Regions from separate parts of the Halobacillus sp. ABD4_316 genome, predicted to be linked through region 3. Evidence: predicted binding sites of a transcription regulator. Region 3 holds the regulator's gene; each other region holds the start of a gene.
The links. The regulator LexA, encoded in region 3, represses DNA repair genes until DNA is damaged. The targets are predictions, from matches to a motif close to CGAACATATGTTCG.

Region 1 (3,279 bases), on a different contig from region 3:
TCGGGGGCAAAAATTATGAGGAAAGTCCGTTCAACAGGGCGGTTCAGGCAAAACGGCCGATCGGATCCACCATTAAGCCGCTGCTTTATTACAGTGCACTGGAGGCCGGAGAATCGCCGGTCACGATGCGCGAAAGCAAGCCGGTGGAATTCCCCGTCGAAGGAAAGAGCGACCCGTATGTTCCAGCCAATTTCAACGATCAGTATGCGGATAAGCCGATAACAATGGCTCAAGCTCTTGCTGTATCCGATAACATTTATGCCGTATCCACCCATATGGATATCGGTCCGGAAAAGCTTGTCGAAACGATGAAAACGTTTGGTCTAGAGGGGGCTTTTGAACCCCACCCCTCTCTTGCCCTAGGCTATTCATCCATATCCTTGTACGACATGATCACGGCGTACGGAAAGATGGTCAAAGGATCTGACTCTCTCGAAGGGCATACGATTGAAAAAATTACCGACCGGCATGAACATGTGTTATATGAATATGAACCGGTCCTTTTGAAAGATGACCCTGTCAATCAGGAAACGGCCTTTACCGTCACCCATATGATGACAGGGATGTTCGATCCGGCCCTTGATGCCTCTTACGCTTCTGTGACAGGCACACCTGTTAACGGAAAACTGACCCGGATGTATGGAGGCAAATCAGGAACTACAGATACGGACAGCTGGATGATCGGTTTCAGTCCGCAATACGTTACAGGTGTATGGATCGGCTACGATGAAGGAGGGCGCCCTTTGGAAACGTTCAATGATCACCGATATGCCAAGTCCATCTGGGCGGATACGATGGAGGGCATTCACGAAGCTCTCCCTTCAGCGGCTTTCGTACCTCCACCAGGTGTGAAGGGGGTCTACATTGACCCTGATACCGGCTACCTTGCCGGACCTGACTGCCCTCAGGAGCGGCTCGTCTACATGGAAAAAGCGGACATACCGAAAAAAGTATGCGGAGGCAGTGAAGAAAAGGATATCAATGATGAATTCGAGGACGACCCATGGTTTAAAGATGTCGTGGACTGGTTCTTCTAACCAAAAAAGTCCGATCTTCAACCAGCAATAGAAAAGCACGGAGAAAGCTCTTGTCACACAGTACTTGTACGCACGTTGTGTCTGAGGTCACGTTCCGCTTATCGGTGGATGCTTGCCGCGGGCACGGCCTCAGCTAACTTGGGTAGGAAAATCACCTGCCCAAGTGGATCTTCGGCTCGCGCTGTTCCCGCAGGCGTCACCACCGAACGCTTCTCGTGACCTACCCTATGGAGAGATGGACAAAAGATTGACCTTTTGTGAAACGGAAGGGGATCCTTGATTCTAAGATAATGCAGTCTGCTCCATGATCACGTTCATTCGCAAAAAGGAATGGTCGGATTTGGAGCGATAATAAAAAAGACAGAGAAAACGACCGGTCACAAGCCGGTCGTTTTCTCTGTCCTAGTCAAACATGTACGATCCATGTATTACTTAATATATTACCACGTCAAAGGTTCGTCAATACGAATCACAGAGATCTATCCGTATTTTATGAACATTCCGGTAAATCAAGCTCAGGCGATCGTTAAATCAATGATATCCTCCAAGGGAAAGCGGACCTGTTCCTTCGTTTCCCAGTGGATCCCTTTGACAACTCTTTCCCACCGGCTTACCTCCTGGACCTTCAGCAGACATTCTTCATAATCAAATCCATTATGGACCCTCAGACGGACGGTTAAATCATCCTTCACCGCCCTCTGCAGCAAAAAGTCGATTTCGACCGCCTTCTGTTCATCAATGATGCCTTTTTCCACGCGCTGATCCTCTTTCCACAGCTTTTTCACCATCTCCACATGTTCCGGCAGCATCAAAGACGTCCACTTAATGGTTCCTCGATCCCGATTACGATTATCCATCATGCCCCTCCTCAATCACGAACATTTGTTCTTATTCTATCATAAAAAAGGACAGCGTAAACTGGAAGTTACAGGAGAAGTGAAAAAAAGATCCCTTTCTCCAGAATACCTGAAAAAACGAGGCATAAAAAAAGCCGCCGGTTGTCCCGGCAGGCTTCCCTCTTATGAAACGCCTAACGCAGCCTTCAATTCCTGAGCCGTATTTTCCCAGAGCTCCGGTTTGAATTCACGAAGATATTCTCCAAGGATTTTTCTGCTCTTTTCATCCACATGCTCGACAACAAAGCGTCCTTTTAACGATTTGTCCATATGATTCACGTGCTCCGGCATCAGCTTATACCCTCGCTTGATGGAACGATCGACGATGATTTCACTGGCAGCCACTCCGTAGTAGCAGGGATTCCCTCCACGGTAATCCACCGTCACCCAGGCAATCCAGTAATGAAGGCCATTGGCCACCACGTCTTTATCTGTGATGAATTTGATCCGCTTCTCTACTTTACTGCGGGCATGAAGCGCCCCCATGTCCACATAAGCTTCTTCTTCATTGGGATCGACGATGACCGGGGTCATATTCTCAAGACTAATGGAGCCTACCCCGTAGCCGCCGTGCCCGTCTGTCGCATCATCTTTGATGATCGTAAATTGATTTTTCTTCTTATCACTGCTGTCACTATTTTTCTTAAACTGATCGAATTCTTTCATGATTCAGCGAACCTCCTTTACAAGCCCGTACGTTTTGCCCCTATTTTAACATAGAACCACCGGGATGGTGGAGTGAAAGGCCAGCGGTCACTCTTCCTTATTGGTCAAACGTTTGTTCAAGGCCAGGTATTCTTCCTTCAGCATAGAGAAGACAACCGTATCCTGAAACCTCTCCCCATCAAAATCCGTCTGACGAAGTGTCCCTTCCTCCTGAAATCCATATCGTTCAAGAAGTTTCCTCGACCCCTGATTTTCTGCAAATATATCTCCGACGATTCTGTTCAGCTGCAGCTCCTCAAACCCATACCGGAGAATGGCGGCCATCAATTCAGACATGACGCCTGAACGCTGATACCCGGGAGAGATGACTACTCCCATCTCCGCTTTCCTGTGCCAGTGATGAAGCTTATGAAACCGGAAAAATCCAATAACGTCTCCACTCGGGTCTTCGATCACCCAGGGGATTTCGCGCTTCTCCTCATAAACCGTCAAGTACGCTCCAACTTGTTTTCTCATCTCCTCGATATTCTGAACCGGATGGGCCGTGATATACTTCATCGTTCCGCCGTCCCCCATGAACGGGAACAAAGAAACGGCGTCTCCTTCACGCAGACCCCGAAGACGATAATGCTCGGTATGTAACGACGGTATGGCCATTTTCTCATCCTTTCCCAGGCAGT
Region 2 (3,279 bases), 400 kb from region 3:
AGGCTATGAACAGCAAAGAATGGAAAAAGCAGCCGCTTCCGGCTGCTTTTGATTACATATCGTGCGATGTTTTTTGTTTTTGACGGGAATGACGGGCCTGCTTGGCTTTGTGTGAGCCCTGCGCCTTTTCGCCATATGCCTGATCCGGACCGAGAGGAATGTCCGGACGTGTTTGTTGTTTGGGTCCCATGCGGCGTCCACCCATTAGAAACCGCCTCCTTATCTGCGTTTTCGAGCAGGCTCCGGCCCCTCCATCATCGTCGCCCCTGGATAACTGAGGCTCTGATCACGGTCGGACTGGACCTTTCCGGACTTTTTCAATTTCTTTTCTTGTCGATCTCTACCCATGATTCCTTCCTCCCTTCCTGTTTAGTATGAAACAAAAAAGCGGAGTCATGCCTGGGAATCACTTTTTATAATCGTCCAGAAAGTCTTTTTGAAAGCTGGTGGATATTTTGGTTTCATCCGGATTCGTCAACGTGCGGAAAGGGTTTTTCCCGTATTTCTCTGTGAGTGTATCAATGGTTTTATACAACTTTTCCTTACCGGCATACTGTTCATAATTGAATAGATCAAGCTGCTGGGTGACCTCGGATTTTTCTGCGAGGTCACCGGCAGTTACACCGAGAAGCCGGACAGGGTCCTGGTTCCAGTGCTGGTCAAAAAGCTGGATGCTGTGTTGGAACAGTTCATCGGGTTTACTGATAAATTCCTGAAGCTGGCGGCTCCTCGTCACCGTTTTCCGGTCATGATACCGGATCATGAGCTGCACGTTCCTGGCAAGGACCTTTTTCCCGTTCATCCTCGCAGCAACCTTATTGGAAAGCCGGCGCAGGACGGTTTGGATTTCATCCTCGTCCGTCGTGTCATGAGGAAGCGTTGTGGAAGTGCCGATACTTTTGAAATCATGCACAGCTTCAGGGTCCACCAGTCTGTCGTCCATTCCGTTGGCTCTGTTCTGCAGACGCTCTCCATTGATACCGAGGATCCCTTTCAGTTCTATGACGGAATGCAAAGCAAGTCCGCCGATCGTTTCGATCCCAATTTTTCTTAACTTCTCTGCTGTTTTGGATCCCACGCCGTGCATGTCTTCAATCGGAAGCTTCCAAAGCGTACGCTCGAGATCCCTTTTTCTTAAAATGGTTATCCCCATGGGTTTCTTCATATCGGAAGCCATTTTTGCCAGAAATTTATTCGGAGCAATCCCGATACTGCATGGAAGATCAAGCTCTTCGGCGATCCGCTGCTGAATGCGTTCTGCAATTTCAGGAGGAGAACCTTGGTCGGAACAGTCGGTAATGTCCATGTAGCCTTCATCAATGGAGACAGGTTGGACGAGAGAGGTCACATCGGCGAGAATTTTGAACATCTCTTTGGATGCTGTGCGGTAGCGTTCAAAATTCGGCCGCATCACCATCAGGTCCGGACAGAGTCTTCGCGCTTCTCCAAGCGGCATGGTCGTTTTCACTCCGTATTTTCTTGCTTCATAGCTGCTCGTCACGATGATCCCGCGTCGTTCTTCCGGATTGCCGGCAATAGCTAAAGGCTTCCCTTTTAAGCTGGGATCAAAGGCAGCTTCCACTGAAGCATAGAAGCTGTTCATATCCACATGAAAAATGACCCGCCCTTTTTTTGGATACCACTTTGAAGCCATACGTCTTTCCTCCATTAGAACATTTGTTCTTTTATTATAGCATAGACCACGGGATGTATGGTGCGGACTGCTCGCACTGGAAAAGTCTGCATCATTCAAGTGAAAAAACAGCCGAAATAAAAACCCGCACGGCGCTTGAGATACACCGTACGGGTTTTGTATAGAAGAAGGGACTCTCCCTCTTCGTTAAGATGCCGCTTCTTCAGCAATAGCTGTAATAAATTCGGCAATTTTTTCAAGTTCAGCTACAGGGATGCGCTCATTGGTCGTATGGATTTCTTCGTAACCGACGCTCAAGTTCACCGTCGGAACTCCATGGCCGGCAATCACGTTGGCATCACTGCCGCCGCCGCTGCGGAGCAGTTCGCTTTCCCGGCCGATCCGTTTGGCTGCCGAGCGGGCCACTTCGACCACTTCGTCACCAGCCTCCTGCTTATAGCCCGGGTACATGACCTGGATATCCAAGTCCACTTCTCCACCCATTTCTTCTGCTGTTTCATAAAATGCCTGTTTCATTTTCTCGACCTGCTCTTCCATTTTCGCAGGGTCGAGCGAGCGGGCTTCAGCGAGAATTTCGGCATGATCGCATACGATGTTGGTTTTCTGACCACCTTCAAAGCGTCCGATATTCGCTGTCGTTTCCTCATCAATACGTCCCAGAGGCATTTTTGCGATGGCGCGTGACGCCAGCGTGATCGCTGAAACCCCTTTTTCAGGAGCTACACCGGCATGAGCCGTTCTGCCTTTGACGACAGCATTGATTTTCGCCTGTGTCGGAGCCGCTACGACAATATTTCCAACCTGCCCGTCACTGTCAATCGCATAGCCGTATTTCGCTTTCAGGAGCGAACTGTCCAGAGCTTTCGCACCGACAAGGCCGCTCTCTTCTCCGACTGTAATAACGAATTGGATATCTCCATGCTCTACGCTCTGCTCTTTCAGAGAACGGATAGCCTCAAGGATGGCAGCAATCCCTGCTTTGTCATCCGCACCGAGAATCGTCGTTCCGTCCGTGACGACATACCCGTCCTCGATGGAGGGTTTCACGCCGTTCCCTGGCACGACGGTATCCATATGCGAAGTGAAGTAAATCGTATCGGCTCCATCTTTCGAGCCTTTGAGATTACAGATCAGGTTGTTGGCTCCGTGACCTGTCGCGGAAGCCGCCTCATCTTCCAGTACTTCAAGTCCGAGGTCCGTGAATTTCTTCTTGAGTACTTTGGAAATCTCTGCTTCCTGCGTTGTTTCGGAATCAATTTGGACGAGTTCTAAAAATTCGTCCAGCAAGCGCTGTTTGTTGATTTCTGCCATGGATATTTCCTCCTTCATATGTAACCACATTCCTCTTTGTACGTTAGCGGAACGAAAGAATCATGTCAATTAAAGAGGAATATTTCCATGCTTTTTATAAGGACGTTCCTCCCGCTTGTCCTGCAGCATATCCAAAGCCTTTACGAGTGTGCTCCGCGTTTCCCGTGGATCGATGACATCATCGATCATCCCGAGACCTGCAGCAACGTATGGGTTGGCAAAACGTTCGCGGTATTCATTGATCTTATTCTGCCTCGTTTCTTCAGGCTGGGCACTTTCCTTGATCTCCTTGGCGAAAATGATGTTGGCGGCTC
Region 3 (3,279 bases):
CGTCTGTATGTCCATATTCCGGGTGTCCGGGAGTTTTAGAATCCCACTGACGGAATGATTTTAGATCATCCATTGTCACGTTATAGCCGGAAAGGTGCAGAAGGCTGTATAGAAGCATGGATCCATGTCCTGCGGAGAGGACGAAACGGTCGCGGTCGAACCAGTTTGAATTTTTAGGATTATGATCCATAAATTCCGTCCAGAGTTTATAAGCCATTGGAGCAGCCCCCATAGGCATACCCGGGTGACCGGAACTTGCTTTTTCTACTGCGTCGATCGTTAGTGTTCGAATGGTATCAATTGAAGTTTGTTCAAGACTTTTTGCCATTTCCAATAATCCCCTTTCTGTACAGGTATATGTACCATGTATTATCCTATAATGAAACAAGGCGTTGTGCAAACTTTTGTCCTCCGCCCTTCCTTAATTTCCCCGTGTTTCTGTAGAATTAAACGAAAAAAATCCGCACCTTTTAAAGAAGATGCGGATCGGTTCAGTCGTTTAGTTTTTCTTTTCGTTTTCCTGCATTTGACGCAGTTTGGCAGGGGTCACATCATTCCCGGCAGGATCGATAACCGTGACACCTTTCAACTGGTTTTTGAATGATTTACGGGCACTCTGTAAATATTCCTGACGCAGGTTCTTCTGTTCGCTTTTCTCTTCTTCCGATAATTCCTGCTGCTTTGATTTATTGGCTAATTCGTTTATACGGTCCAATTTTTCTTGAGATAACATAGATCCTTCTCCTTTTTTTATAGTCTGGATCAGCTTTAGAACATGAAAAAGACAAGCAGCCCTAAGACTCTTGTCTCCCTTATGTTCCTATAGTAACCTGCCTATTCTTCTTTTTCAAGTGATATGTACTCTTGATAGCGGCGGTGAACCGTTGCCTTGGATACATCATACCCAAGCCCTCTTAGTGTTGCCGCAATGTCCTTGAACGTCAAATCACTCCCTCTGAGCCTGACAACCTCTTCGATCGGAAATTCTTTCCTCTCTCTCCCCGCTGCCAGATGCTGATTGGACAGGTTCGAAGATGGATCATAGCCTTCGGCGACCGCTTTCTGCATCCCCCGCCTGATTTTCATATTATGAATTTTTCTCTGGTACTCCTCAACGATGCCCACAATCTGAAGAACCATGGAGTCTGACTCGGAAAGATGCAGTTCCCCGTTATGGGTTAAGGAATAAACCTTAACATTCAACCGGTTCAATTGATGGAACAAAGCGATTTTTGTATTTCCCCTGCCAAGCCTCGTCTCATCCTGAACCAACAGAGCCTCTGCTTCGTGATTGGAAAAAGCATCAAGCATCTGGAAAACACCTTCCCGTTCAATCTCATACCCGCTCGCCTGCTCCTCTATACAGGCGGCCACTTCCATTCCATGGTGTTCGGCCATGGCATACAGTTCTGCCTTCTGTCTTTTCAAGGAGCTGACCTGGGCCTCTTTTTCCGTACTTACGCGACAATATAGGATTACTCTCATGATGTATGTCCCCGCTTCTACTGGTTATCAAGGTTTATCCGCTTGTAACCATAGAATAATAGAGAATAGCAAAACTAACAATAAACAAAACGATATAAGTGTAGTCCAGTTTTGATAGTTTATTAAACATAATTAACCCTCCATTTAAGAACGAACGTTCCTAAGAACCTCTGTTCGCGTTTTCTAATACCTATTATAGACGAATGTATGTTCTTGTCAACGACTTTTTTCGAACGCTTGTTTGTATTTTTGAGGATGGCATGGTACAATGTGGTTACTATAATCCTATGTACGAGGTGCTAATCTATGAGCAAACTTTCAAAGCGGCAGCAGGAAATACTAGATTTCATAAAAGAACAGGTTCTACTAAAAGGATATCCCCCATCTGTAAGGGAGATCGGTCAGTCTGTAGGGCTGGCCTCCAGTTCAACCGTCCACGGTCATTTATCCCGTCTTGAGAAAAAGGGATATATCCGCAGGGATCCCACGAAACCAAGGGCCATCGAAGTGATTGAGCTGGAAGAAGACCACAGTATCCCCCGCGGGGAAGCCACTTATGCCCCTGTCATCGGTAAAGTTACGGCTGGTTCACCGATTACGGCGGTAGAGAACATTGAAGAATATGTTCCCCTCCCGGATACGCTTGCAGGATCGGAAGACAATACGTTCGTCCTTATCGTTCAAGGAGAAAGTATGATTGAGGCGGGCATTCTTGACGGGGACATGGTCATTGTCAGACAGCAGCAGACTGCCCAGAACGGGGATATAGTTGTGGCTATGACGGAAGAGGAAGAGGCTACTGTCAAACGATTCTTTAAAGAGAAGAATCACATCCGTCTTCAGCCTGAAAATGCCACGATGGAACCGATCATTTTAAATGATGTATCCATTCTCGGAAGAGTCGTCGGCTTATACCGTACCGTTCATTAATACACATACAAAAAACGGCGGGAGCAATCCCGCCGTTTTTTGTATTGAACATGAGAATATGAACGTTAAGAAGCCCCCGTACGATTTCTTTTATTCCGTCTCCGGAAATCAGCAGAATAAATATTCTTCTTCAAAAATGTGCGGACGCTCTTCTTCTGCAGACAATAAGCAAGGATGGCATCAGGATGGTTTTTAATCACTCTTACAGAACGCTGAGACCAATGTTTCCCCTTAGATAAATAGATCATATCGATGATCTTCTTATTTTCTACAGACTGTTTGAAAATCGTTTCCATATTGCACACCCCTTAACCGAACATTTGTTCTACATTTATTATATGCAGGAACAAGGGAAATGTACACTGGAATGTTTTGCAGCTCTTTTATTTACTTAAATAATTTTTAATGTTTTGGGAGGTTTCCAATCTGGTTTTTCCCGTCAAGTCAATAAAATTACTCCCCTTAAGCCCATCTGTGCCTCCTCCAGCCACAATAATTTGTTCAGCCACCTGACGTTTTTCTGCTACGGCTCTAAGTGCAATTAATGCATTTTTACGGATTGCCAGCGCTTCAACGGCAGGAAAATCCGCAAAAGAATTTATGACAACTGCCAATTTTTCCATTTCCTCTTCTCCTTTATCCAGGTCTTCCAAGGCTTTCTGCACAGCCGCTTTCGTTTTCGGTCCATAAAAGCCGTCCACTTCAAGCTTCTGGTCTTTTTGAAAAGCCTTGACTGCCGCTTCTGTGGCAGGACCGAAGCTGCCGTCAGCTCCATAACCATTCATGGTATAACCCAGTTTTAATAAGTTCTCCTGCATTTCCTTGACTTCCGCGCCGGTATCCCCAAGCGAAAGATAGTCGATT

Region 1: the regulator LexA is predicted to act here: its motif matches at 1,913-1,926, upstream of ACXAJH_RS09400 (YolD-like family protein).
Region 2: the regulator LexA is predicted to act here: its motif matches at 1,671-1,684, upstream of ACXAJH_RS04865 (DNA polymerase IV).

Annotation. Positions count from the first base shown of each region.
Region 1 is NZ_JBSWZA010000002.1:472,417-475,695, reverse strand. It holds gene ACXAJH_RS09405 (transglycosylase domain-containing protein) at 1-1,037, shown strand, start outside; gene ACXAJH_RS09400 (YolD-like family protein) at 1,553-1,894, opposite strand; gene ACXAJH_RS09395 (YwhD family protein) at 2,057-2,599, opposite strand; gene ACXAJH_RS09390 (GNAT family N-acetyltransferase) at 2,687-3,256, opposite strand.
Region 2 is NZ_JBSWZA010000001.1:897,464-900,742, forward strand. It holds gene ACXAJH_RS04855 (small acid-soluble spore protein P) at 53-205, opposite strand; gene ACXAJH_RS04860 (YpzI family protein) at 220-348, opposite strand; gene ACXAJH_RS04865 (DNA polymerase IV) at 407-1,654, opposite strand; gene ACXAJH_RS04870 (M20/M25/M40 family metallo-hydrolase) at 1,841-2,965, opposite strand; gene ACXAJH_RS04875 (acyl-CoA carboxylase subunit beta) at 3,035-3,279, opposite strand, start outside.
Region 3 is NZ_JBSWZA010000001.1:501,271-504,549, reverse strand. It holds gene tkt (transketolase) at 1-328, opposite strand, end outside; gene ACXAJH_RS02735 (DUF896 domain-containing protein) at 500-733, opposite strand; gene ACXAJH_RS02730 (YneB family resolvase-like protein) at 835-1,485, opposite strand; gene lexA (transcriptional repressor LexA) at 1,792-2,415, shown strand; gene ACXAJH_RS02720 (hypothetical protein) at 2,481-2,711, opposite strand; gene ACXAJH_RS02715 (N-acetylmuramoyl-L-alanine amidase) at 2,799-3,279, opposite strand, start outside.